4 regions of the Rhizobium anhuiense bv. trifolii genome follow, and region 3 is predicted to be linked to each of the others. Evidence: predicted binding sites of a transcription regulator. Region 3 holds the regulator's gene; each other region holds the start of a gene.
The links. The regulator PhoB, encoded in region 3, activates phosphate uptake and scavenging genes when phosphate is short. The targets are predictions, from matches to a motif close to TGTCATNNANCTGTCAT.
Positions count from the first base shown of each region.

Region 1 (5,904 bases), 830 kb from region 3:
CGCTGATCGCCGGCAGCGTCGCCGCCTGGTTCATCGTCGCCCGCATCATGCGTCTGCCGTCGACCTTTCTGCCCGACGTGGCGGGGCTGACGCTTGTGACCGCGCTCGTCCTGACCGTCGGCATCGGCCTGATCGGCACCTGGCGCATCCTTGGGCAAAAGGCGGCCCCCGTTTTGCGCGAGCTTTGACCGGGCAGCGGCACTCAAACCCTTCACCTTACGGCGATTTAACCGGCCGAGCCTTTGCAAGCCTCTTGTTTGCAATGGGCGAAAGCCTCATATTATCCGCAGGCATGCTGGAGCTCCGCAGCGGCGCCCGGGTCGAAAACCCCGACACCGTATTTCCATCGGAGCTTGTAAGAGGAAACTATGGCTGATCTCCGTAACTATCAAAGCCGCGCTCAGACCGGCGAGATGATTGATCAAGGCCTGCGCGCTTATATGCTCAAGGTCTACAACCTGATGGCGCTGGGTCTGGCGATCACCGGTGTGGCCGCATATCTGTCGTTCCAATTCGCTTTCGCCAATGGCGAGCTGACCGCTTTCGGTCAGGCGATCTATGTGAGCCCCTTGAAGTGGGTGGTCATTCTGGCGCCGCTGGCTCTGGTGTTCTTCCTGAGCTTCCGGATTCATACCATGACGGTGGCCGCCGCCCAGACGACCTTTGCGGTCTACGCCGCGCTCGTCGGCCTGTCGCTCTCGTCGATCTTCCTGATCTACACCGGCCAGAGCGTCGTTCAGACCTTCTTCGTCACCGCCGCCTCCTTCGGCGCGCTGTCGCTTTACGGCTACACGACGAAGCGTGACCTGTCGGCGATGGGCTCGTTCCTGATCATGGGTCTGTTCGGCCTGATCATCGCTTCGCTTGTTAACATCTTCCTGGCTTCGTCGGCTGTGCAGTTCGCGATCTCCGTTCTCGGTGTTCTGATCTTCGCAGGCCTCACCGCCTACGATACGCAGCGGATCAAGGAACTGTACCTGGAAGCCGATGACGTTGCCGTGGCCGGCCGCAAGGCGATCATGGGTGCGCTGACGCTCTATCTCGACTTCATCAACCTCTTCATGTTCCTGCTGCAGTTCATGGGCAACCGTAAATAAGCAGGGCAGACTGAGTTCGAAAAGGCGGCTTCGGCCGCCTTTTTTGTTGCGCAGGCTTTCGCGGAGTGGTCTTAGGAAACCTTACTTTTCCCGATGGATGCCGCCGAATGTCATTCCGCCTGCGCGATGCCTCCCAAGCCGATATCCCCGCCATTGCCGATATCTATCGCGAATCCGTCCTCAACGGCGTCGCGAGCTACGAGATCGTGCCGCCTTCCGAGGCCGAGATGGCGCTGCGCTTTTCGACGATCATCAGCCAGCAATATCCCTACATCGCGGCCATCGGCACGGACGGAACCCTGCTCGGCTACGCCTATGCTTCCGCCTTTCGCACGCGTCCGGCCTATCGCTGGATGGTCGAGGACTCGATCTATCTCGTGCCTGAGGCCCGCGGCCGGGGCATCGGCAAGGCGTTGCTTGCCGAGCTGATTGAGCGCTGCACCGGCCTCGGCTTTCGGCAGATGACGGCCGTCATCGGCGGCGCCAGCCCCGCCTCGATCGCGCTTCACAGGAAGGCCGGCTTCGAGGAGGTCGGTCTGATGCGGGGCACCGGCTACAAGCACGGCCGCTGGCTGGATACGATGTTGATGCAGCGTGGCCTCGGCGAGGGGATGACGACCGATCCGGATCCGTCCGCCTATCCCGGCACGCTGTTTACCGGTTGATGCGGCTTATTTGTCGACCAGCTTCAGGGCCTTGTCGAACACCTTCAGCACCTGGTTCAGCTCGTGACCGCGCTTCAGGATCGTGCCGTGGACGTTGATGACGGAATAGGCGCCCTGCTTGGCGGCGAGCTTCGGGTTTTTCTCGATGCGGAAGAGCGGCATTTCGCCGGAACGCTTGAAGACGGAAAAGACCGCCCTGTCCTTCAGGTGATCAATGGCGTAGTCGCGCCATTCACCGTCACCGACCATGCGGCCGTAGATCCAGAGGATCGCGTCCAGTTCGCGCCGGTGGAAGGTCACCGGAATCGGGTCCTTGCTTTGCTTGTATTCCCTGAGATCGACGACGACTGAGGAACTATTGTCGACGGAGCGGCTTTCGCCGTGTCGCAAATCCGGCTGATCTGTCATCAGTCTCCCAAGGCCTCCGCATGTGACAGGAGAGTGACAGTTTGCCCGAGCCGCCGCAAATTGCAAGAGCGCCAGCCGTCACATTCGGCCGCACCACAGCGCCGCGCGTCTCTCGCGCAAAGACGCTGCAGCACTTTGAATCTGCGCATCATGCCTTCTAAAAGTTGGGTCCGAATTCGGAAAGCATGATGTCCTGGATAGGCTCACGCTTTCTCCGCAGCGCCGCATTTCAGTCAAAACAGCGCCTCATTTGCAGGAGATTTATGAATTCCAGTTTGGCGCCAGCGCGCCAAAGGGCCCGGCGGAGCGTATCGACCTTAACCCCAGCCCCGAATACGCTCGGCCGGGCCGCCCCAGCACTTCATCCACAACCGGATGAAATCTCAGATATTTTTGCCAGCCATGACAACGGTCGCGCCGAGGATCGCAGCCGGATCGCCGTCTGCGGTCGCCGATTGCAGCAGGATCGCGCAGCCCTCGAGCTGCGGCCGCTGCAACACGCTGGCCGGCAGCGTCAGACTGGTTGCCTTGCCGTCCCACATGCCGATGGTTTCGACATTGGTGACGCTGTGCAGGTAGGAAAGCTTCCGGCCGCTGTTCTCGCCCTTTTCGACGTCGATGGTCTTTTCCTTGTCGAAATAGACCATCACGACATTGGCCTTGCCCTGTCCCGCACCGATCTTGATCTCCAGCTCGTCGCCGCGCATCGCGGCGTTGATCGGAACGGTCAGCCCGTTGCCTTCGCTGCTGTAGGTGTCGATCTTGCTGTTGATGCCGTTGAGATCGGCGCCGGCCAGATGGCCGCGTCCGTTGACGATCGCCTGCGGCGTGTAGACGTTGCTGCGGCCCATCGTTCTGGCATAGCCATATTGCCGTTCGGTGTTTTCCTTGGAGCTCAGCGTATCGGCCCAGCCGAGATAATTCCAGTAATCGACATGATAGGCGAGCGCGATGACATCGCCCTGATTCACCAGCGTGCGGAAAGCCGCATCAGCCGGAGGACAGGAGGAGCAGCCCTGCGCCGTGAAGAGTTCAACGACACCTTTCGGCGTGCCGTCTTCGGCCTGCAGCGGGCCTGACAGAACAACGCCAGCGATCAGCGGAATCAAAAAACGGGGGGACATTCACCTGCACCTCTTTTTCAGCGCCGACAGCGTGTTGGAACCGCAGGCCCTGACATATGAACGTACGAATAATCCTTCCGGGTCCAAACGAAAAGTCACGAACGGGTGAGACGGAGCTCCACGGGAACTTGCGGAAAACAAATCATCGTGAGCCCGTCCGAATACTGTCGCCACACAGAAAAGCCGCCGGAAACTGCTCTCCGGCGGCCATTATCAATCAAGTCTCCTAAATCCGGATGAATCTGAATCCGGATTTACATCAAAGAAGAAGAGCATGATGTCGTCCGAAAACCGCTCACACTTTTCGGCATCATGCTCTGAAAATCAGGCAGCGAGATCGCGCAGAACCGTCTGCAGGATGCCGCCATTGTTGAGGTAGATCACTTCGTCGAGCGTATCGACGCGCGACAGCAGCGGAACCTCCTTCACGGTGCCGTCGCCATAGGTGATCTTGGCGATCTTCTTCTCGCGCGGCTTGATCTTTTCCAGACCTTCGATGGTGACGAGTTCATCACCCTTGAGGCCGAGGCTCTGCCAGGTCGTGCCCTCTTCGAAGACAAAGGGAATGATGCCCATGCCGACCAGGTTCGAGCGATGGATGCGCTCGAAGGACTGGGCGACCACCGCCTTGACGCCGAGCAGGTTGGTGCCCTTGGCAGCCCAGTCGCGCGAAGAGCCGTTGCCGTATTCGACGCCGGCGAAGATGACCAGCGGCACGCCTTCCTGCTTGTACTGCATCGCCGCGTCGTAGATCGAGGTTTCTTCCTTCGACGGATAGTGGATGGTGTAACCGCCTTCCTTGCCGTTCGGGCCGAGCATGTGGTTGCGGATGCGGATATTGGCGAAGGTGCCGCGCATCATCACTTCATGGTTGCCGCGGCGCGTGCCGTACTGATTGAAGTCGGCAACGGCGACGTCGTGACCGAGCAGGTAGGCGCCTGCCGGCGATGCCGCCTTGATCGAACCGGCCGGCGAGATGTGGTCGGTGGTGATCTTGTCGCCGAACAGGCCAAGCACGCGAGCGCCCTTGATGTCGGAAACGCCGGTGCCCTTCTTGCCCATGCCGACGAAGTAAGGCGGGTTCTGGACATAGGTCGAATTGTCGTCCCAGGCATAGGTCTGGCCCGGCGGAACCTGGACGGCTTGCCAGTTGACGTCGCCCTTGAAGACGTCGGCATATTTGCTTTCGTAGAGTTCGCGCGTCACGTATTTCAGGATGAACTCCTGGACCTCCTTCGAGGTCGGCCAGATGTCCTTCAGGTAAACGGGATTACCGTTCTGGTCCTCGCCGATCGGCTCCTTGGTCAGATCCTTCTGCACCGTACCGGCCAGCGCATAAGCGACGACGAGCGGCGGAGAGGCCAGATAGTTCGCCTGTACGTCGGGCGAGATACGGCCTTCGAAGTTGCGGTTGCCGGAGAGAACGCCGGAAACGATGAGGCCCTTGTCGTTGATCGTCTTCGAGATCGGCGCCGGCAGCGGACCGGAATTGCCGATGCAGGTGGTGCAGCCGAAGCCGACGAGGTTGAAGCCGAGCTTGTCGAGGTCGGCCTGCAGGCCCGACTTGGCGAGATATTCGCCGACGACCTGGCTTCCCGGTGCCAACGAGGTCTTCACCCACGGCTTCGTCTTCAGGCCCTTGGCAACAGCGTTGCGGGCAAGCAGGCCGGCAGCGATCAGGACCGACGGATTGGAGGTGTTGGTGCAGGAGGTGATGGCAGCGATCGCCACGTCGCCATGGCCGAGATCGAAATCCGTGCCTTCGACGGCATAGCGGTTCGAAAGCTGACCGGGCTTCTTGTAGTCCGTGTCCATCGAGCCGGCGAAACCGGAAGCGATGTTCTCCAGCGAAATGCGGCCTTCCGGACGCTTCGGGCCGGCCATCGATGGCACGACGTCACCGAGATCGAGTTCCAGCGTGTCGGTGAAGACGAGCTCGGAGCCATCGCCCTCACGCCACATGCCCTGCGCCTTCGAATAGGCTTCGACGAGCGCGATACGGTCCTTGGTGCGGCCGGACATGTTGAGATAGTTGATCGTTTCGCCGTCGACCGGGAAGAAGCCGCAGGTGGCGCCGTATTCCGGGCCCATATTGCCGATCGTCGCACGGTCGGCGAGCGGCATGTTGTCCATGCCGGGGCCGAAGAATTCGACGAACTTCGAAACGACGCCCTTCTTGCGCAGCATCTGCACGACGGTGAGAACGAGGTCGGTCGCGGTGACGCCTTCCTTGAGCTTGCCGGTCAGCTTGAAGCCGATGACCTCAGGCAGCAGCATCGAGACCGGCTGGCCGAGCATCGCCGCTTCCGCTTCGATACCGCCAACACCCCAGCCGAGAACGCCGAGACCGTTGATCATCGTCGTATGGCTGTCTGTGCCGACGCAAGTATCGGGATAGGCGATCGTCTCGCCGTCCTCTTCCTTGGTCCAGACGGTCTGACCGAGATATTCGAGATTGACCTGATGACAGATACCGGTGCCGGGAGGCACGACGCGGAAGTTCTTGAAGGCCTGCTGGCCCCACTTCAGGAAGCGGTAGCGCTCGCCGTTGCGCTGGTATTCCAGCTCGACGTTACGGGCGAAAGCCTGCGGCGTGCCGAATTCGTCGAC
Region 1 is NZ_CP098803.1:366-6,269, forward strand. It holds gene NE851_RS08695 (Bax inhibitor-1/YccA family protein) at 369-1,097, shown strand; gene NE851_RS08700 (GNAT family N-acetyltransferase) at 1,205-1,762, shown strand; gene NE851_RS08705 (DUF2794 domain-containing protein) at 1,769-2,170, opposite strand; gene NE851_RS08710 (DUF1223 domain-containing protein) at 2,554-3,294, opposite strand; gene acnA (aconitate hydratase AcnA) at 3,619-5,904, opposite strand, start outside.
Region 1: NE851_RS08705 (DUF2794 domain-containing protein) is a predicted target of PhoB. The motif match lies at 2,193-2,209, and genes of this name have one in related genera.

Region 2 (5,904 bases), 1.0 Mb from region 3:
CCGAGGTGATGATCAATCCCGCCGACGCCGAAGCCAATGGCATCGCCCATGGCGATCTCGTTCGCATTGGCAACAGCCGCGGCGATCTGCGCATCCACGCCCGCATCACCACCGAAGTGAAATCCGGCGTGCTGATCGCCGAGGGGCTTTGGCCGAACAAGGCGCATGTCGATGGCGAGGGCATCAATGTCTTGACCGGCGCCGATCCCGTCGCACCCTATGGCGGGGCGGCCGTGCACGACAACAAGGTCTGGCTTCGCAGGGACGCAGCATGATGCAGCCGACATCACGCGTGAAGATCGCCGGCGAGCAAACTCTGTCGAATGGGTGGACGCGGCTCGCCAGCTACCTGCTCGATTATATCGACCGCAAGGGCGCAACCCAGCGGTTGAAGCGGGAAGTCTATCACCGCACGCCCGCCGCCTGCATCCTGCTTTATGATCCCAAGCGCGACCTTGTCGTGCTCGTCCGCCAGTTCCGCCTCCCTGTTCATCTCAACGGCGATCCCGCCTGGACAATCGAGGTGCCGGCCGGCCTTCTCGATGATGATCATCCCGAGGCGGCGATCCGCCGCGAGGCGATGGAGGAGACCGGCTATCGCCTGCGCGACGCGCGCTTCCTGTTCAAATCCTATACCTCGCCGGGCGCCGTCACCGAGGTCGTCCACTTCTTCGCAGCCCTCATCGACACCGCCGACCGCGTGGCGGAAGGCGGCGGCCTGGACGAAGAGCACGAGGATATCGAGGTTCTCGAAGTCCCGCTCGACGCCGCCGCGGCAATGATCGAAACTGGCGAGATCTTCGACGCCAAGACGATCGTGCTCTTGCAATGGGCGCTGTTGAACAGGGGCAAACTTCGTTAGCGGGTAAGGCGATCGAGACCTGGTTCGTCAAGTTACTTTGGGCGGATCGACATGATTCGCGACCCGTTTAGTTTTCTCCGCGAACTCGCATCATCTGCTGAAAGGCGCGCTGCTTCAGTGCAGGTACCGCATTGATGATGCGCATTACGCCGCGCGTGACAGCGAGTTGAAGTCTGCCGACAATCGGCCGATGGACCAGGTCGCTGGCATCCATCTGCTTTTTCGATTCTCGGATTGCTTCGGTACTGTAGCGAAGCATCTCGACTTCGTAGGCATGTATGGCTTCGACAAGCGGTTTTCGCCCTTGGTTCGCTTCAACCAGCATGCGTCCGAGCAGTGCGGCATCGCGAAGCGCGGTATTGGCGCCCGCGCCTCGTCCTGGCGTCATCGTATGGACGGCGTCACCGAGCAGAGTGACATTCGAACTCGCCCAAGGCGTCAGCGGGACGGCGGTTCTCATCCTGATATCGTGGATCGTCGAGGGCTCCGTCATCTGAATGAGCGCATGTAAGTGCGGATGCCAGTCCCGGGTGAGTTTCAAGCCCAGTTCTCTCAATTGTTCGCCGCTCAGACCGGTCGGGTCCTGCGGCCAGTTCTGCCGAGCGCCCCATACTCCCCAACCGACGCTGTCCTCGTCGAGTGCTTCGACGAAGTCCGGCCAACGAGCAACAAAACCTGGGTCGCTTCTAGTGTCGGCGAACTCGAGCGAGTGAATGATTGCGCCGAAGCCCATCGGCGCCATGATCAGCGACATGCCTTGAAACATTTTGTCCGACAGCAGAGCTTTCGTCGCGACCGTCATCGGAATTTTGCCCCCGAGCGACACGATCCCCGTGTCTTCCAGACGCGCTTCCGGCAGACGTTGCTTGCGTACAGTCGAATTCGTGCCGTCAGCGCCCACCAGTACATCTCCCGTCGCGAGACTTCCATCCTGAAAGCAAGCTATGACCGACCCGTCGGCGCTGTTTGTGTAACTTTGAAGCGTCTTCCCGAAGAAGACGTCGTCTTCAAGTCCTCTGAGCAGAACCCGCCTCAGCGTCTTTCGAATGACGTTCTTTTCACCGTCGAGAGTGTTCGGGCCTGCATCATCGATATCGAAGCTCAGGACTTCGCCCAGTTGTTCAGTGAGCATGTTGAAATAGCGTGGCGACCTGGCGCAGGTGGCGACATAGAGATCGTAGAGTTCGCCGGGGACACAGGCTTTTAGCGCGCGGCTTCCAGCCGGGCTGATGCCGACGCGATAACCACCACTGTCGGTGCTCGGCGCAAAGTCGCGCTCATATACCGCTATGCAAACCCCAGCCTGCTTAAGCAGATGTGCGAGTGCCAAACCGCCGGTCCCGGCGCCGATAATCAAAACCTTCATGGTGTTGGTCCTAGTCGAGTTTGGGGGCGATGGAGAATTTGGCGGCGATCTGTCTCAACCACTCCTCTGTCCAGGTGATACGCTGGGCGCTGAGGTCCCCGACAATGCCACTGACCCAGGATAATTCGGCTGCGTGGATCGCTCGGAGATATTCCATCTCGAGAAGGAAGAGCCTTGGAACAGCCTGAGCTTCCTGCAAGACGTCGTCGATCCTGCGAAGTTCCGACTCGATGGCTTTTGCTCTGAGCTCAAGCTGGCTCGCCACATCATCAGGCGTAAGCAGCGGAAGAAATGACATCGCCGCGGGGAATTCCGGATATTCTCGCGTCAGGGTCGACAATATCGCCCGCATCCATTCCAGCGCGATTTCGCGGCCTTTCTCGGTTATCTCGTACACGGTTCGCTCTGGACGCTTGTCGTCCCGGACTGTTTTCCGCGGGATGATCAAGCCCTCGCGTTCGAGCCGCTGGATTGTTTGATAAAGGCTCGTCCTCTGCGTGACATTGATCACTTCGTCCTTGCCGCGCTCCTTGATGAGCCGCTGCATTCGGTAAGGATGCATTGGCTCTTCCATGAGCATTGCAAGGACGGCGAGCGCGACTGGAGAGCGTTTGATAGATGTCATAGTAATAATACTACTAGTTTATTTATAACTAGTCAATTCGAAGGCTCCAGGTCGCTGGATTCGAGACTCGCGCTGTTTGAAACGATGGTCGTGAATCCGCGCGGCGAGCGCATTCAACCAATTCCAAAGCGCAAGTTTCCGCTTTAAGGTGATCGCGCTCGAAATTTCATACGACTGTCACGAAGCGGTTTTATCCGCTGCGGCTTGTCAATCATCGGATGCGGTCAGGAGAAAGCCCATGTGGCTCAGCAATTTCACTCTCGTTCTCCCAAACGAGGTGGTGAGTGAAGGTGCCGTGCGTGTTGAGGATGGCGTCATCGCTGAGATCAGGCCGGAGCCGGTCGCCGCCGCTGCCGTCGATGGCGGCGGACGGCTGCTGATGCCCGGATTCGTCGATCTGCACGGCGACATGATCGAGCGCGAGATCGCCCCGCGGCCGAACGCGACGATGCCGATCGATTTCGGCATCCACGAACTCGACAAGAAGCTTGCCGCCGCCGGTGTCACGACCGCCTTTGCCGCCGTCTCTTTTGCGACCGAGAGCGTCTACGGCCATGTCCGTTCGCTGGAGACGACCTCGGCAGTGATCGAGGGCATCAACCGTCTGCGCGATGATCTGCTGATCGACCACCGCGTCCATGCCCGCTACGAAATCACCAATGTCGGTGCAGCCCCGGCACTCGAGCGTCTGCTGAATGCCGACCAGATCGACATGGTGTCGCTGACCGACCACACGCCGGGCCAGGGCCAATACAACAATCTGCAGAGCTACATCCTCAGCATTTCCGAGCGCCGCGCCATCTCAGAGGACATGGCGGCGGAGATCGTCGCCAAGCGCATCGCCATGCGCAACAATCCTGACATCGAGGCCAAGCTGAAGGAGATTGTCGCGCTGTCGCTGAAGCACAAGCTGTCGCTTGCCTCGCATGACGATGACAGCGTCGAAAAGGTCGCCGAAATGCATGATCTCGGCGTGACCATCAGCGAGTTTCCGGTCACGGCGCCTGCGGCGGAAGAGGCGCGCCGCCGTGGCCTCTGGACGCTGATGGGCGCGCCGAACGCGCTGCGCGGCCAGTCGATGTCGGGCAATCTCAGCGCCCTCGATGCCGCAAGGGCCGGCCTGCTCAGCGTCATCGCCGCCGATTATCATCCGGCCGCCTTCGTGCCCGGCATCTTCAAGCTTGCCGACATGGTGGAAGGCGGCCTGCCGGCAGCCGTTGCCATGGCGACCGGCAATGCGGCCCGCTCGGCCGGTCTGTCGGATCGTGGCGAGATCGCCCTTGGTCAGCGCGCCGATCTCGTCGTGGTCGAACCGGGCGATATCAACCGCATCCGCGCCACTTTCCGCGCCGGCCGCTTCGTCTACAGCGACGGCACGCTGCATCCGCTGCGGGCTTTGGCGGCTTAGCTGCACGTCTGAGCGTCGAAATAATCCCTCCACCACAGAATGACGAGATCCCGGCTAAGCTGGCTTTCTCGTCGACGGTACCCCGACTATCACATAACTCCGGAACAAGACGCCAACGATGCGGAGTCAAGATGTCATCTGAGCCGAGATTGCTGCACAAGGAGTGGGGGCTGCTGCCGCTCGTTTTAAGTGGAATCGCGACAATATGTGTAATTGTTGTGTCAATTTACTACGACAACCAATATGGTATCCCGAAAGTCTATATAGGTGGCAAATATATACAATGCGAAAAATCGGCTGCTTCCTTATTGAATGCGATTATATTTGTATATAAGTATCCAGGATTTGTTCTGATATTTATTTCTTTGATTTCTGTTGTTTTTTGTTATATATATGACAGGGGAATATTTGTTTTTGTTGTAATATATTTTGTAATATTCAACTATACATTTGCTACGATATTGAGCGGATCCAAGATTGTTTTAAGTCAAGCTTCAGTAGAGACGCTGTGTGAGAGGGGAGGTTACGGCTCGGTCGCGATTCACCTTCCTCTATTGTTTTTGTCCTCTTACGTAATCATTGGAAATATTGTTCTGGTGGCCAAGCGATGGCTCAGAAGGAGAATCAAGAATACCTGATACCACAGGATGGAATCAGTTGGCTGACCTCTGTGATTATTTTGGGGTCATAGCGGCGAGCGCTGCTCAATTCTTTCCGAAAGCTCCGGTGTTGAGATCAGTAGGGAAGACCTGATAAAGTTACAGGCTTTCAGAAAATAGCGCAGCAATCTAAGCGCGGTCGCCGATCAGCGAAATCAGCTGTGCCTTGGGTGCGGCGGTCGAGGCCTCCGCGCCGACGGCCTTGCCGCCTTCCATCGTCACCCGGCCTTCGGCAAACAGCCGCAGCGCCTGCGGATAGATTTGATGTTCGATGGTGAGCACACGCGCGGCAAGGCTTTCGGCTGTGTCGCCCGAGAGAACCGGTACGACCGCCTGGCCGATCACCGGCCCTTCATCCATGCCCTCGGTGACGAAATGCACCGTGCAGCCCGCGATCCGCATCCCGGCGTCGATCGCCCGCTGATGCGTATGCAGGCCGGGAAACAGCGGCAGCAGGGAAGGGTGGATGTTGAGCATCCGGCCTTCGTAACGCTGGATGAAAGTTGCCGTCAGTAGCCGCATGTAGCCTGCCAGGCACAGAATGTCGGGCGAAAGCTCGTCGAGCGCCGAAAAGATCGCCGCCTCATGCGCGTCCTTGCTGGCGTAGTCCTTGCGGGGGAAAGCGAAGGTGGCGATGCCTTCGGCATCAGCCTTGGCAAGCCCGCCGGCATCCGCCTTGTCGGAGATCACCCCGACGATCTCGGCCGGATAGTCGGCGGCCTTCGCCGCCGCAACCAACGCCATCATGTTGGAGCCGCTGCCTGATATGAAGACGACGACGCGTTTGCGCGGTGCGCTCATATCGCAAGCGTGCCCTTGTAGACCGTGCCGGCAGCGCCTTCGTCGCGGGCGATCATGCGGCCGAGCGTGATCACAGTCTCGCCCTCGGCTTCGAGGGCGGCCGAAACGGCCGCGACGTTCTCGACGGCAACGACGGCGATCATGCCGACGCCGCAATTGAAGGTGCGCAGCATTTCCCTGGAT
Region 2 is NZ_CP098803.1:1,848,516-1,854,419, forward strand. It holds gene NE851_RS17760 (molybdopterin oxidoreductase family protein) at 1-275, shown strand, start outside; gene NE851_RS17765 (NUDIX domain-containing protein) at 272-862, shown strand; gene NE851_RS17770 (FAD-dependent oxidoreductase) at 930-2,228, opposite strand; gene NE851_RS17775 (PadR family transcriptional regulator) at 2,239-2,853, opposite strand; gene NE851_RS17780 (alpha-D-ribose 1-methylphosphonate 5-triphosphate diphosphatase) at 3,092-4,261, shown strand; gene purN (phosphoribosylglycinamide formyltransferase) at 5,050-5,721, opposite strand; gene purM (phosphoribosylformylglycinamidine cyclo-ligase) at 5,718-5,904, opposite strand, start outside.
Region 2: NE851_RS17780 (alpha-D-ribose 1-methylphosphonate 5-triphosphate diphosphatase) is a predicted target of PhoB. The motif match lies at 3,018-3,034, and genes of this name have one in related genera.

Region 3 (5,904 bases):
GGCTGCAGCTTCTGCCATGGCTTTCACTCCTAGTTTTCAAGCGACAGCCCAGCGTGGCCTTCGCTCGCGCGGTCGCGAGTGTGTGACTCGCGACACCAGATTATGGTTCAGATCGCGCCCAGGCACCAAGCAAGAATCGACTTCTGCGCATGAAGGCGGTTTTCCGCCTCATCGAAGACTACGGATTGCGGACCGTCGATCACTTCGTCCGTCACTTCCTCACCGCGATGAGCAGGCAGGCAATGCATGAACAATGCATCATTGCCGGCCTTCGCCATCAAAGCCGCGTTGACCTGATAAGGCTGGAAGACATTGTGACCCCGGGCCCGATGTTCCTGATTCATGGAGACCCAGGTATCGGTCACCACGCAATCGACGCCGGCGACCGCACGGTCGGCATCATGGCAGAGCATGATTTCGGCGCCCTCATTGCGGGCCCAGTTCAGATAGTGATCCTTGGGCTCCGAGCCAAGGGGCACGGCCATGTTCATGCGATAGCCGAAGCGCGCCGCCCCTTCGACCAGCGAATGCAGCACATTGTTGCCGTCGCCGGTCCAGGCGATGGTCTTGCCCTTGATCGGGCCGCGATGCTCTTCGAAGGTCATGATATCGGCCATGATCTGGCAGGGATGGGTGTCATCCGTCAGCGCATTGATCACGGGCACGGTCGCGTGCTCGGCAAGCTCCAGCAGCCTGGAATGCTCGGTGGTGCGGATCATGATCGCATCGACATAACGCGATAGCACCTTGGCCGTGTCGCCGATCGTCTCGGCGCGGCCGAGCTGCATCTCGGTGCCGGACAGGAACAGCGTTTCGCCGCCGAGCTGGCGCATGCCGACATCGAAGGAGACGCGGGTGCGCGTCGACGGCTTCTCGAAGATCATCGCCAGCATCTTGCCGGCGAGCGGCTTGTCGCCCGTGCCGGCCTTGAAGGCCTGCTTGCGGGCGAGCGCATCGTTCATGATGGTTCTGAGATCGGCTGACGTGACCGCCGAAAGATCGAGGAAATGTTTAGGAGCCATAGTCTTCTTACCTGTGCTGCGCCCGCAGGCGGCAATCCCTTCAAGCCGTCTTCTTGACCTTGGAGGCGCGAATGCTCTCGGCAGCGCGCTCGATGCGGGCAAGGCCCTCGCGGGCTTCCTCGGCGGTGACCACGAGGGGCGGAAGAAGACGGATGACATTGTCGCCGGCGGGCACGCCGAGCAGATGGGCGGCGCGGATCGCCTGCAGCAGTTCGGCTGAGGGAATGGCGGCCTTGACGCCGAGCAACAGCCCCTCACCTCTGATATCCTCGATCACATCGGGATAACGGTCCTTCAGCGAGGCGAGGCCCTGGCGGAAGACAAGCGCGACGTCGCGCACCTGCTGGAGGAAGCCATCGGCGAGAATGATGTCGAGCACGGCGCTGCCGACGGCCATGGCGAGCGGATTGCCGCCATAGGTCGAGCCGTGCGTGCCGGCCTTCATGCCGGAGGCAGCCTCTGCTGTGGCAAGGCAGGCGCCGAGCGGGAAACCGCCGCCGATTCCCTTGGCGACCGCCATGATGTCGGGGGTGACGCCCGACCATTCATGGGCGAAGAGCCTGCCGGTGCGCCCGACCCCGGTCTGGACCTCGTCGAGGATCAGCAGCAGGCCATTTTCGTCGCAGATCTGGCGAAGCGCCTTCATGAATTCGGGGGTGGCCGGACGCACGCCGCCCTCGCCCTGCACCGGCTCGATGAGAATTCCGGCGGTGGCATCGGTGATCGCGGCGCGCACCGCTTCGATGTCGCCGAAAGCCACCTGATCGAAACCCGGCGCCTTGGGGCCGAAGCCCTCAAGATATTTCTCCTGGCCGCCGGCGGCGATCGTCGCCAGCGTCCGGCCGTGAAAGGCGCCCTCGAAGGTGATGATATGGAAGCGCTCGGGATGACCCTTGGAATACTGATAACGGCGCGCCGTCTTGATCGCGCATTCGAGCGCCTCGGCGCCCGAATTGGTGAAGAACACCTTGTCGGCGAAGGTGGCGTCGGTCAGCCGTTTGGCCAGACGCTCCTGGCCGGGGATCTCATAGATGTTGGAGAGATGCCAGACCTTGTCGGCCTGCTCCTTCAGCGCGCCGACCACATGCGGATTGCTGTGGCCGACCGAAGTGACGGCGACGCCGGCGCCGAAATCGAGATATCGCTCGCCGCTTTCGGTGATCAGCCACACGCCCTCGCCTCGCTCGAACCGCAACGGGGCACGAGAATAGGTGTCATAAAGCGGCGCGGCTTCAGCCATAGCGCGATCTCCCATCGATGTTATCAAGCTCCGGACTCCGGCTAAGAAAACCAGGCCCGAAAAATCAAAAATGCCGCCTTGCGGCGGCGACTGGCACTATTTCCTTTTCGCGCTGCAATGTCAACAAAACTGCGCCCTTAGCGCATGCAGCAAGCTTGTACAGCAGCATTATCCGTCCTCAACAGGCATTATTGCAGAAATGCCACGCCGGGGCAGCAAGTTGGGGAAAACTTGAAATTCGATTCATCCGGATTCATGCGACTCTTGTCACGGAGTCAGCCTCACACTAGGTTAAAGTTCAATTACTAGACTGCATGCGGCGGAACTAGTCACCAAAATTGATCAAGCGTTTCTTGTTTCGGAGCCTTCCGGGACAACGGTGAGGGATTCTGCCATCACCAACGCAAAAGGTGGAGACAGGGCATGAACTGGACAGACGAGCGGGTCGAGAAACTCAAGAAGCTCTGGGCCGAAGGACTGAGCGCCAGCCAGATCGCGGCACAACTTGGTGGCGTCAGCAGAAACGCGGTCATCGGCAAGGTGCATCGGCTGAGCCTCCCCGGCCGTGCCAAGGCCGGCGGTACCGCCAATGCCGCCCGAACGCCGAAACGCAATACTTCTGCGCCGCGCGCGCCGAACTACGCCTCACGGGTCGCCACTCGCACCGTTACCCGCCAGCAGGGCGCGACGATGCTGAAGGAAGAGATCGAGATCGAAACGATCGAGGAAATGGAATACGTGCCGAGAGGCAACGTGGTCGTTCCGATTTCCCGACGCCTCGGCCTGACGGAACTGACCGAACGCACCTGCAAGTGGCCGGTCGGCGATCCGCTGAAGGACGACTTCCACTTCTGCGGCTGCGAATCCCCCGACAATTCGCCCTATTGCAGCTATCACCAGAAGCTTGCCTACCAGCCGGTCAACGAACGCCGCCGGGCAGCAGCGCGGGCCAGCTGAGCGGGTAACATCGCCGCACATGAGAAACGGGCCGACTGGCCCGTTTTTTTGTGGTTATTGGTTCGCGCGGATGGCTGCCCCTCATCCGCCTGCCGGCACCTTCTCCCCGCTTGCGGGGCGAAGGGGATATGCCGCGACCTCTCCGTTCCCCGCTAACCTGTCGCAGGGCACGTCCCCTCGCCCCGTTTTACGGGGAGAGGGTTAGGGTGAGGGGCAGACGCTAGCTCGAGCGACGTTGTCAGCAATCAGAATGGAGGCCCTCAGGCTTCCATCGAATAACCGGCGCCGCGGACGGTGCGGATGACGTCCTGCATGTTGGAGAAATTCAGCGCCTTGCGCAGGCGGCCGACATGGACGTCGACGGTGCGTTCGTCGACATAGATATCGTGGCCCCAGACACCGTCGAGAAGCTGCGAGCGGGAGAAGACCCGGCCCGGCGACGACATCAGGAATTCCAGCAGGCGGAATTCGGTGGGGCCGAGGCGGACTTCGCGGGTCTTGCGATGGACCCGGTGGGTTTCGCGGTCGAGTTCGATATCGCCGCATTTCAGCACCGTCGACAGCACCTCGGGACGGGCGCGGCGCAGCATCGCCTTGACGCGGGCAACGAGCTCGGGGGTCGAGAAGGGCTTGACGACATAATCGTCGGCCCCCGTCGAAAGCCCGCGGACGCGCTCGCTCTCTTCGCCGCGCGCCGTCAGCATGATGATCGGCAGGCGCTCGGTTTCCGGCCGCATGCGCAGGCGCCGGCAGAGTTCGATGCCGGAGACGCCAGGCAGCATCCAATCGAGGATGAGCAGATCGGGCGTGCGCTCCTGAAGCCGCATTTCGGCTTCGTCGCCACGAAGGATGGTATCGACCTCGAAGCCTTCCGCTTCGAGATTGTAGCGAAGAAGCACGCTCAGGGCTTCCTCGTCTTCAACAACTGCAACTCTCGGGATCATGCGTGTCGGTCTCCTCGCGCATGATCCTTGAACCGGGGATGGTTCAAGCAATGCACCCTGCGCAAATTCAGAATTGGCTGCGACCTCTTTGCGCGCCCCGGATGGGCGCGCACGCAAGCTTCTAGCCCGGCCGTCCGGCCCGGGCGGTTATTCGGTTACCGCGCCGACGGTGTTGGCGCTGTCGTCTTTCGGACGATCGCCTTCCGGCTGCGCACCTGTCGCCATGTAAAAGATCGTCTCGGCGATGTTGGTGGCGTGGTCGCCGATGCGCTCGATGTTCTTGGCGCAGAAGAGAAGATGCGTGCAGCTGGTGATGTTGCGCGGATCTTCCATCATGTAGGTCAGGAGCTCGCGAAACAGCGAGGTGTACATCGCGTCGATCTCGTTGTCGCGTTCGCGGATCGCGTTCGCCTTGTCGGCGGAGCGATTGGTGTAGACATCGAGCACTTCCTTGAGCTGGACGAGCGCCAGTTCGGAGAGATGCTCGAGGCCGCGGGCGAGCTTGCGGGGAACGCCGGTGCTTTGGACGGCGATGACGCGTTTGGCGGTGTTCTTGCCGAGGTCGCCGACGCGTTCGAGATCGGCGGCGATGCGGATCGAGCCCATGATTTCGCGCAGGTCCGCGGCCATCGGCTGACGGCGGGCGATGGTGACGATCGCCTTGTCGCCGATTTCGCGTTCGGCGTGATCGAGGATCACATCGTCGGAGATGACCTTCTGCGCCAGCGCGGTATCGCCGTTGACCAGCGCCCGCACGGCTTCGGCGACCATCTGCTCGGCCAGGCCGCCCATTTCGGAAATCCGCCTGGACAGGAACTTCAGATCATCATCATAGGCAGAATAAATATGTGTCGATGCCATGGGGCTTTATCCTCGAATAACGGAAAGGCTTGGTGACGCCAGGATCAGCCGAAGCGACCCATGATGTAATCCTGGGTGCGCGGATCGTCCGGATTGGTGAACATCTTGTCGGTGTCGTTCTCCTCGACGAGATTGCCGAGGTGGAACATGGCGGTGCGCTGCGAGACGCGCGCGGCCTGCTGCATGGAGTGGGTAACGATGACGATCGTGTAGTTCTCGCGCAGCTCGTGGATCAGTTCCTCGACCTTGGCGGTGGCGATCGGGTCGAGCGCCGAGCAGGGCTCGTCCATCAGGATGACCTCAGGGCTGACGGCGACGGCACGGGCAATGCAGAGGCGCTGCTGCTGACCGCCGGACAGGCCGGTGCCGGATTCATGCACGCGGTCCTTGACCTCGTTCCAGAGGCCGGCGCGCTGCAGGCTGGTCTCGACGATCTGGTCGAGATCGGCCTTCGACTTGGCCAGGCCATGGATGCGCGGGCCGTAGGAGACGTTTTCGTAGATCGTCTTCGGAAACGGGTTCGGCTTCTGGAAGACCATGCCGACGCGGGCGCGAAGTTCGACGACGTCGATATCCGGATCATAGATATCGTCGGTATCGAGCGTGATCTTGCCGGTGACGCGGCATCCGTCGATCGTGTCGTTCATGCGGTTGAGGCTCCGCAGGAAGGTCGACTTGCCGCAGCCGGACGGGCCGATCAGGGCGGTTACGGTGTTTTCGCGGATGTTCAGGTTCACATCGAAAAGCGCGCGCTTTTCGCCGTAGTAAACCGAGACATCCTTTCCGATCATCTTATACGGGACGTTGCTCATCTTGTGATCCAGCGCCTTTTCAACTGCAGCTTCCGTCAACATGTTCATGATGTTTAACTCCGTTTACC
Region 3 is NZ_CP098803.1:831,611-837,514, reverse strand. It holds gene NE851_RS12710 (Hsp33 family molecular chaperone) at 1-18, opposite strand, end outside; gene argF (ornithine carbamoyltransferase) at 108-1,022, opposite strand; gene NE851_RS12700 (aspartate aminotransferase family protein) at 1,063-2,262, opposite strand; gene NE851_RS12695 (GcrA family cell cycle regulator) at 2,686-3,219, shown strand; gene phoB (phosphate regulon transcriptional regulator PhoB) at 3,480-4,163, opposite strand; gene phoU (phosphate signaling complex protein PhoU) at 4,311-5,024, opposite strand; gene pstB (phosphate ABC transporter ATP-binding protein PstB) at 5,069-5,884, opposite strand; gene pstA (phosphate ABC transporter permease PstA) at 5,900-5,904, opposite strand, start outside.

Region 4 (5,904 bases), 1.6 Mb from region 3:
GCTGTCGAGTGAGCAGCAGAGCGAGCAGATCGGTGCGGCATAGGCCGGGCACCAGGCCATGTCCTCCGGCTCGAACGGGTGTTCGCAGACCGAGCAGGTGATGTTCGTCAGGTTCTTCCAGCTCTGGCGCGGCTTGCGGGCGAGATAGAATTTGCCTTTGGTCGCCCAGGCGATGACGGGCGACGCGATCAGCGCGATGACCAGGGTGATATAGGGAGCGAGCGAGGCGGCGATCTCGCCGAAGGCGCCGAAATGGGCAATCAGCGATACCGTCGCCGACAGCGTCATGGCGCCGAGGCCGACGGGATTGATGTCGTAGAGGTGGGCGCGCTTGAACTCGATGCCGGGGGGAGCCAGCCCCAGCGGCTTGTTGATGAACAGATCGGCGGAGATCGTGCACAGCCAGGCCATGGCGATGATCGAGAAGATGCCGAGCGTCTCCTCCAGCAGCCGGTAGATGCCGAGTTCCATCAGAAGCAGGGCGATGGCGACGTTGAAGACCAGCCAGATGACACGGCCGGGGTGGCTGTGGGTCAGCCGCGAGAAGAAATTCGACCAGGCGAGCGAGCCGGCATAGGCGTTCATCACGTTGATCTTCAGCTGCGAGACGACGACGAAGGCGGCCATCAACAGCAGCGCCGCATTGTGCCAGGGGACCATGTAGCCGAAGGCGGTCAGATACATTTGCGCCGGGTCGGCGGCGCGGTCGAGGGGGACGCCCGAGGTGAAGGTCAGCACGACCAGGAAGGAGCCGGCAAGCAGCTTCGGCGCGCCGATGATGACCCAGCCGGGGCCGGCCAGAAAGACCGCCAGGCGATGGCGCCACTTGCGCTGCGGGTCCGGCGGCAGGAAGCGCAGGAAGTCGGCCTGTTCACCGATCTGCGACATCAGCGCCAGGATGACGGCGGAGGCCGCGCCGAACTCGACCAGATCGAATTCGGCGATGGTGCCCGGCGGGCCTGAGGCGTGACGAATGCCGGCGAAGGCGCGCCAGAGGTCGAATTTTTCCCAGTCCAAAAAGGCGATGAAGATGAAGGGCAGAATATTCAGCACGATCCAGAAGGGCTGGGTCATCAGCTGGAACTTGCTGATCAGCCGCACGCCGTGCGTCACCAGCGGGATCACCATGACGGCGCTGATGATGTAGCCGATCCAGAGCGGGATGCCGAGGGTAAGCTCCAGCGCCCCGGACATGATCGATGCCTCGATCGCAAACAGCATGAAGGTGAAGCTCGCATAGATCAGCGAGGTGATGGTCGAGCCGATATAGCCGAAGCCCGCGCCGCGCGTCAGCAGATCGATGTCGACGCCGTGGCGGATGGCGTAGCGGCTGATCGGCAAGCCGATCGCCAACATGGCGATGCTGGCGACGATAATGGCATAAAAGGCGTTGGTGGTGCCGTAGGAGAGGGTGATCGCACCGCCGATCGCCTCAAGCGCCAGAAAGGAAATCGCGCCGATCGCCGTCTGCGAGATGCGCTGCGAGGAGAAATGGCGGGCGCTTTTGGCGGTGAAGCGCAGCGCGTAATCTTCCAGCGTCTGGTTGGCGACCCAGCGATTATATTCGCGTCTTACCGGAATGATGCGTTGGCGCGCTGCCATGTCTTCCTTTCGGCATTCCGGTTGGGGCTCATCGTCTCTCCGGCAGTTTTGGCGGGATGGGCGGGAAAGGCAAGAGGCGGGTGCCGGCTGGTTCACAGAATGGCAATATTTTTGCAATTGATCTGTCACATAAGCGCTCTAACTCTCCCGGCGTTCGTTCAACCATTTCGGGTATCACCATGTCTGTTTTAAGCCTTTGCCGCCTGAGCACCGCCCTTGTCTGCCTTCTTTCCATCGTGCCATCGCTTGCCAGCGCCGAGCAGGCCACGGCGGCGAAAGTTCCTTATGCGGAGGCTGGAAACACCAACAAACGTGGTGACGCCTGCTTCTCGACGGCGGACACCAATGCCGCCGTTCACCTCCTCTCCGGCTTCCTCGAAATCTGGACCCCGCGCACGCCTTTCGTCGATGCGGGTGTCGAAGCCCCGGCCAAGGACAATTGTCCGGCGGTTGCCAAGACGGATTGGGACGGTATTCCCGCCAGCAAGACCGACGGCCATATCGTCAACCAGGCCGTCCATGACGCCAACATCGCCTATGTCGTCAATGCGACGCGGGCGCGGACGGCCGATCAGGCGTTGGCCGCCTATCTCGACGATCGGCGCGGCAAGAATGCCAGCATCGTCGATGGTCTCGGTCCGCTGACGGATGCCTGGAAGGCCGGCTCGAAGCAGACCACCACGATCACCGAGGTGGCGGCTGATGCGACGACGGTCAAATACGACGATAAGGGCAACAATCGCGGCGCCGGCAGCAAGCCGGACGCGGAAAACAAGACCGATGCCAACCCGGACATGGGCCTTGCGATCGACTTCATCAACGCCGCAAGCGGCGACGGTTCGACGGAGCCTGCCAAGCGCTATTTCAAATATGGCCGTCCGTATCGCTGGAGTCAGGACGTGTCGGTCGTCCCGACGCTGGAGCCCGCCAAAAGCGGCAAGCCGGTCGAAGACGGCGGTTTCCCGAGCGGGCATACGGCGGAAGCCTGGCGGGATGCACTGGCCATGGCCTATCTCGTGCCGCAGCGCTTTCAGGAAATGATCACGCGCGCCAGCGAACTGGGTGAAGACCGCATCCTTGCCGGCATGCATTCTCCTCTCGACGTGATGGGCGGCCGCATGCTCGGCACCGCCACGGTCGTCTACAATCTGAACAAGGCCGACAACTCAGCGCTGAAGAGCGATGCGTATGCCCAAGCGCAGGCATGGCTCATCGCCAAATCAGGCGTTGCGGATGCGGGTGCGCTCGAAGTCGCCGCGCATGCAGCGCCGCTCGCGGCAGACCGTTTCGCCGATCATGACGCCAACCGCGCTTACGTACTGAAGCGCCTGACCTACGGCCTACCGACGATCCATGCGACCGATCAGCCGGCTCGCGTGCCGCAGGGCGCCGAAGCGCTTCTCGAAACGCGTCTGCCCTATCTGGACGGCGCGCAACGCCGTGACGTGCTTGGCACAACGGCGATTGCATCCGGCTATCCGCTCATCGACGACGCGGAAGGCTACGGCCGTCTCAACCTGTTTGCCGCCGCCGATGGCTATGGCGCGTTCGAGCAGGATGTCACCGTGACGATGGACGCGGCAAAGGGCGGTTTCAATGCGATCGATACCTGGCGGAACGGTATCGGCGGCAAGGGCAAGCTGGTGAAGCGCGGCAGCGGCATTCTCGGGCTTTCGGGCACCAACAGCTATGCCGGCGGCACCGTGCTGGAAGATGGCGTGCTGGTGGCCGGCTCATCCTCGGCCTTCGGTACCGGCGGGCTGACGGTCAATGGCGGTTCGCTCGTTCTGGCGGCCGATAAGCCGTTGACCGTGAGCGGCGATTATCAGCAGCTCGCCAATGCGACAGCGAAGCCGACGCTCGGCGCTAACGGCGCAGGCGCGCTGGTCGTCGCAGGCAAGGCGGTGCTGGCCGGCGATCTCGACGTGACGCTTGCCGATGGCTATGCCCCGACGCCGGGAACGAAGATCGAGATCTTGAAGGCGAATGCCGTGACCGGCACCTTCGGCAAGCTCACGGTCTCCGGCCACAAGGCGAGCCTCTCCTACAGCCCGACAACGGTTACCTTGACGATCGACGGATAATTTCCGGTATCGAGCGGACAGGGCATCGCTGCTGTGGGATGCCCTTCCTGCCCCGGCCTGTCTGTTTGACCCCCGCACCTACGTCATTTTGCGTATGTGTTTTTGCGCTGCAGCACCCGATAGTCCCTTAAGCAACAGTTAATCTCCGTTTCCGGCCTGTTGCGGAACAAGAAGAGGGGCTCAACCTGATGAATCTCAAAACCACTATCACCGGTGCTGCGCTCGGCGCCGTCATGGCGGCATCGGCCGCTTTCAGCGGGGCGATTGCCGCCGACGACACGATCAAGGTCGGCGTATTGCATTCGCTCTCCGGCACCATGGCGATTTCCGAAACGACGCTGAAAGATGCCATGCTGATGCTCATCGACGAGCAGAACAAGAAGGGCGGCCTTCTCGGCAAGAAGCTCGAGGCCGTCGTCGTCGATCCGGCTTCCGACTGGCCGCTGTTTGCCGAAAAGGCACGCGAACTGATCGAAAAGGACAAGGTCGCTGCCGTCTTCGGTTGCTGGACTTCGTCTTCGCGCAAATCCGTGCTGCCGGTCTTCGAAGAGCTGAACTCGCTGCTCTTCTACCCGGTGCAGTATGAAGGCGAAGAATCCTCGCGCAACATCTTCTACACCGGTGCGGCTCCGAACCAGCAGGCGATCCCGGCCGTCGACTACCTGATGAACACCGAAGGCGTGAAGCGCTTCGTGCTCGAAGGCACCGACTACGTTTATCCCCGCACGACCAACAAGATCCTCGAAGCCTATCTCGAAGCCAAGGGCATTCCGAAGGAAGACATTCTCGTCAACTACACGCCGTTCGGTTTCTCCGACTGGCAGACTGAAGTCGCCAAGATCAAGGAATTCGGCTCGGCCGGCAAGAAGACTGCCGTCGTCTCCACCATCAACGGCGACGCCAACGTTCCCTTCTACAAGGAACTCGGCAACCAGGGCATCAAGGCAACCGATATTCCCGTCGTCGCCTTCTCGGTCGGTGAAGAAGAGCTTGCCGGTCTCGACACCAAGCCGCTCGTTGGCCATCTCGCCGCCTGGAACTACTTCGAGTCGGTCGAAAGCCCGGCCAACAAGAAGTTCATCAAGGAATGGCATGCGTTCACCAAGAACGACAAGCGCGTGACGAATGACCCGATGGAAGCCGCCTATATCGGCTTCAACGCCTGGGTCAAAGCTGTCCAGGCTGCCGGCACCACCAATACCGATGCCGTTCTCGACAACATCATCGGCGTCACCGTTCCGAACCTCTCCGGCGGCTATGCCACCGTCATGCCGAACCACCACATCACCAAGCCGGTGCTGATCGGTGAAATCCAGGCCGACGGCCAGTTCGAAATCGTCCAACAGACGCCTGCCGTCGTCGGCGACGAATGGTCGGACTACCTGCCCGACTCCAAGGACCTGATCTCCGATTGGCGCAAGCCTATGTCCTGCGGCAACTTCAATGTCGCGACCGGCAAGTGCGGCGGCAAGGGCTCCTGAGCGAGCTGACCTGACACGAGCCTGAAGACTTCCGTCCGGATTGCAAATCCGGGCGGAAGCTCCGTCCCCGGCGGTCGCTGCCGAGAAGGCAACGCTGGAGCAATTCCAACAAAGGTGCACAGCGGTTCTGTGTCCGGAATTGCGTGAGAACACTGAGATAGAGCATTTCACACTATGCTCTGGTTAGGCGGGAAAGCCGATGTATCGCGCCATCAAGATTTTTCTTTTGACCCTTTGCCTGACCCTCTCGGGGCTGACGGCCGGCCTGAAGGCTCAGGACGATATCCATGCCCTCGTCGATGCGCTCGGCACCGGCGGGTTTCCGGAGCGCGAAGCCGCCATCAAGGCGCTCGTCGCCTCGAAGGATGCGCATGTCAGCCAGATATTGCAGCAGTTGAGCGACGGCCTGCTCTATGTCAATTCCGAGGAGGGCGGTCCAGTTCTCGTCCAAGGCGGCACCGAAGACGAGCCGACCTTTTCCGATCCGATCACCGGCGAGGCTGTCGCCGATCTCGATCCCGACATGATGTCCAAAGTCCGGATCAACAATTCCGTTCGTACCCTGATCGGCACCATCATGAGCCAGTTGACGCTGCTGAGCCCCGATCGCGGCGCTCGCCTTGCTGCGGCTCAAGGCCTGCTGAAGGATGCCGATCCCGCCAACCTCGATCTGCTTAATTCCGCGCTGGCGGATGAGAAGGACGCCGAGATCAAGAGCACCATGGAAGCGGCCCGTG
Region 4 is NZ_CP098803.1:3,972,283-3,978,186, reverse strand. It holds gene NE851_RS28335 (hybrid sensor histidine kinase/response regulator) at 1-1,602, opposite strand, end outside; gene NE851_RS28330 (acid phosphatase) at 1,782-3,686, shown strand; gene urtA (urea ABC transporter substrate-binding protein) at 3,875-5,167, shown strand; gene urtB (urea ABC transporter permease subunit UrtB) at 5,367-5,904, shown strand, end outside.
Region 4: NE851_RS28330 (acid phosphatase) is a predicted target of PhoB. The motif match lies at 1,715-1,731, and genes of this name have one in related genera.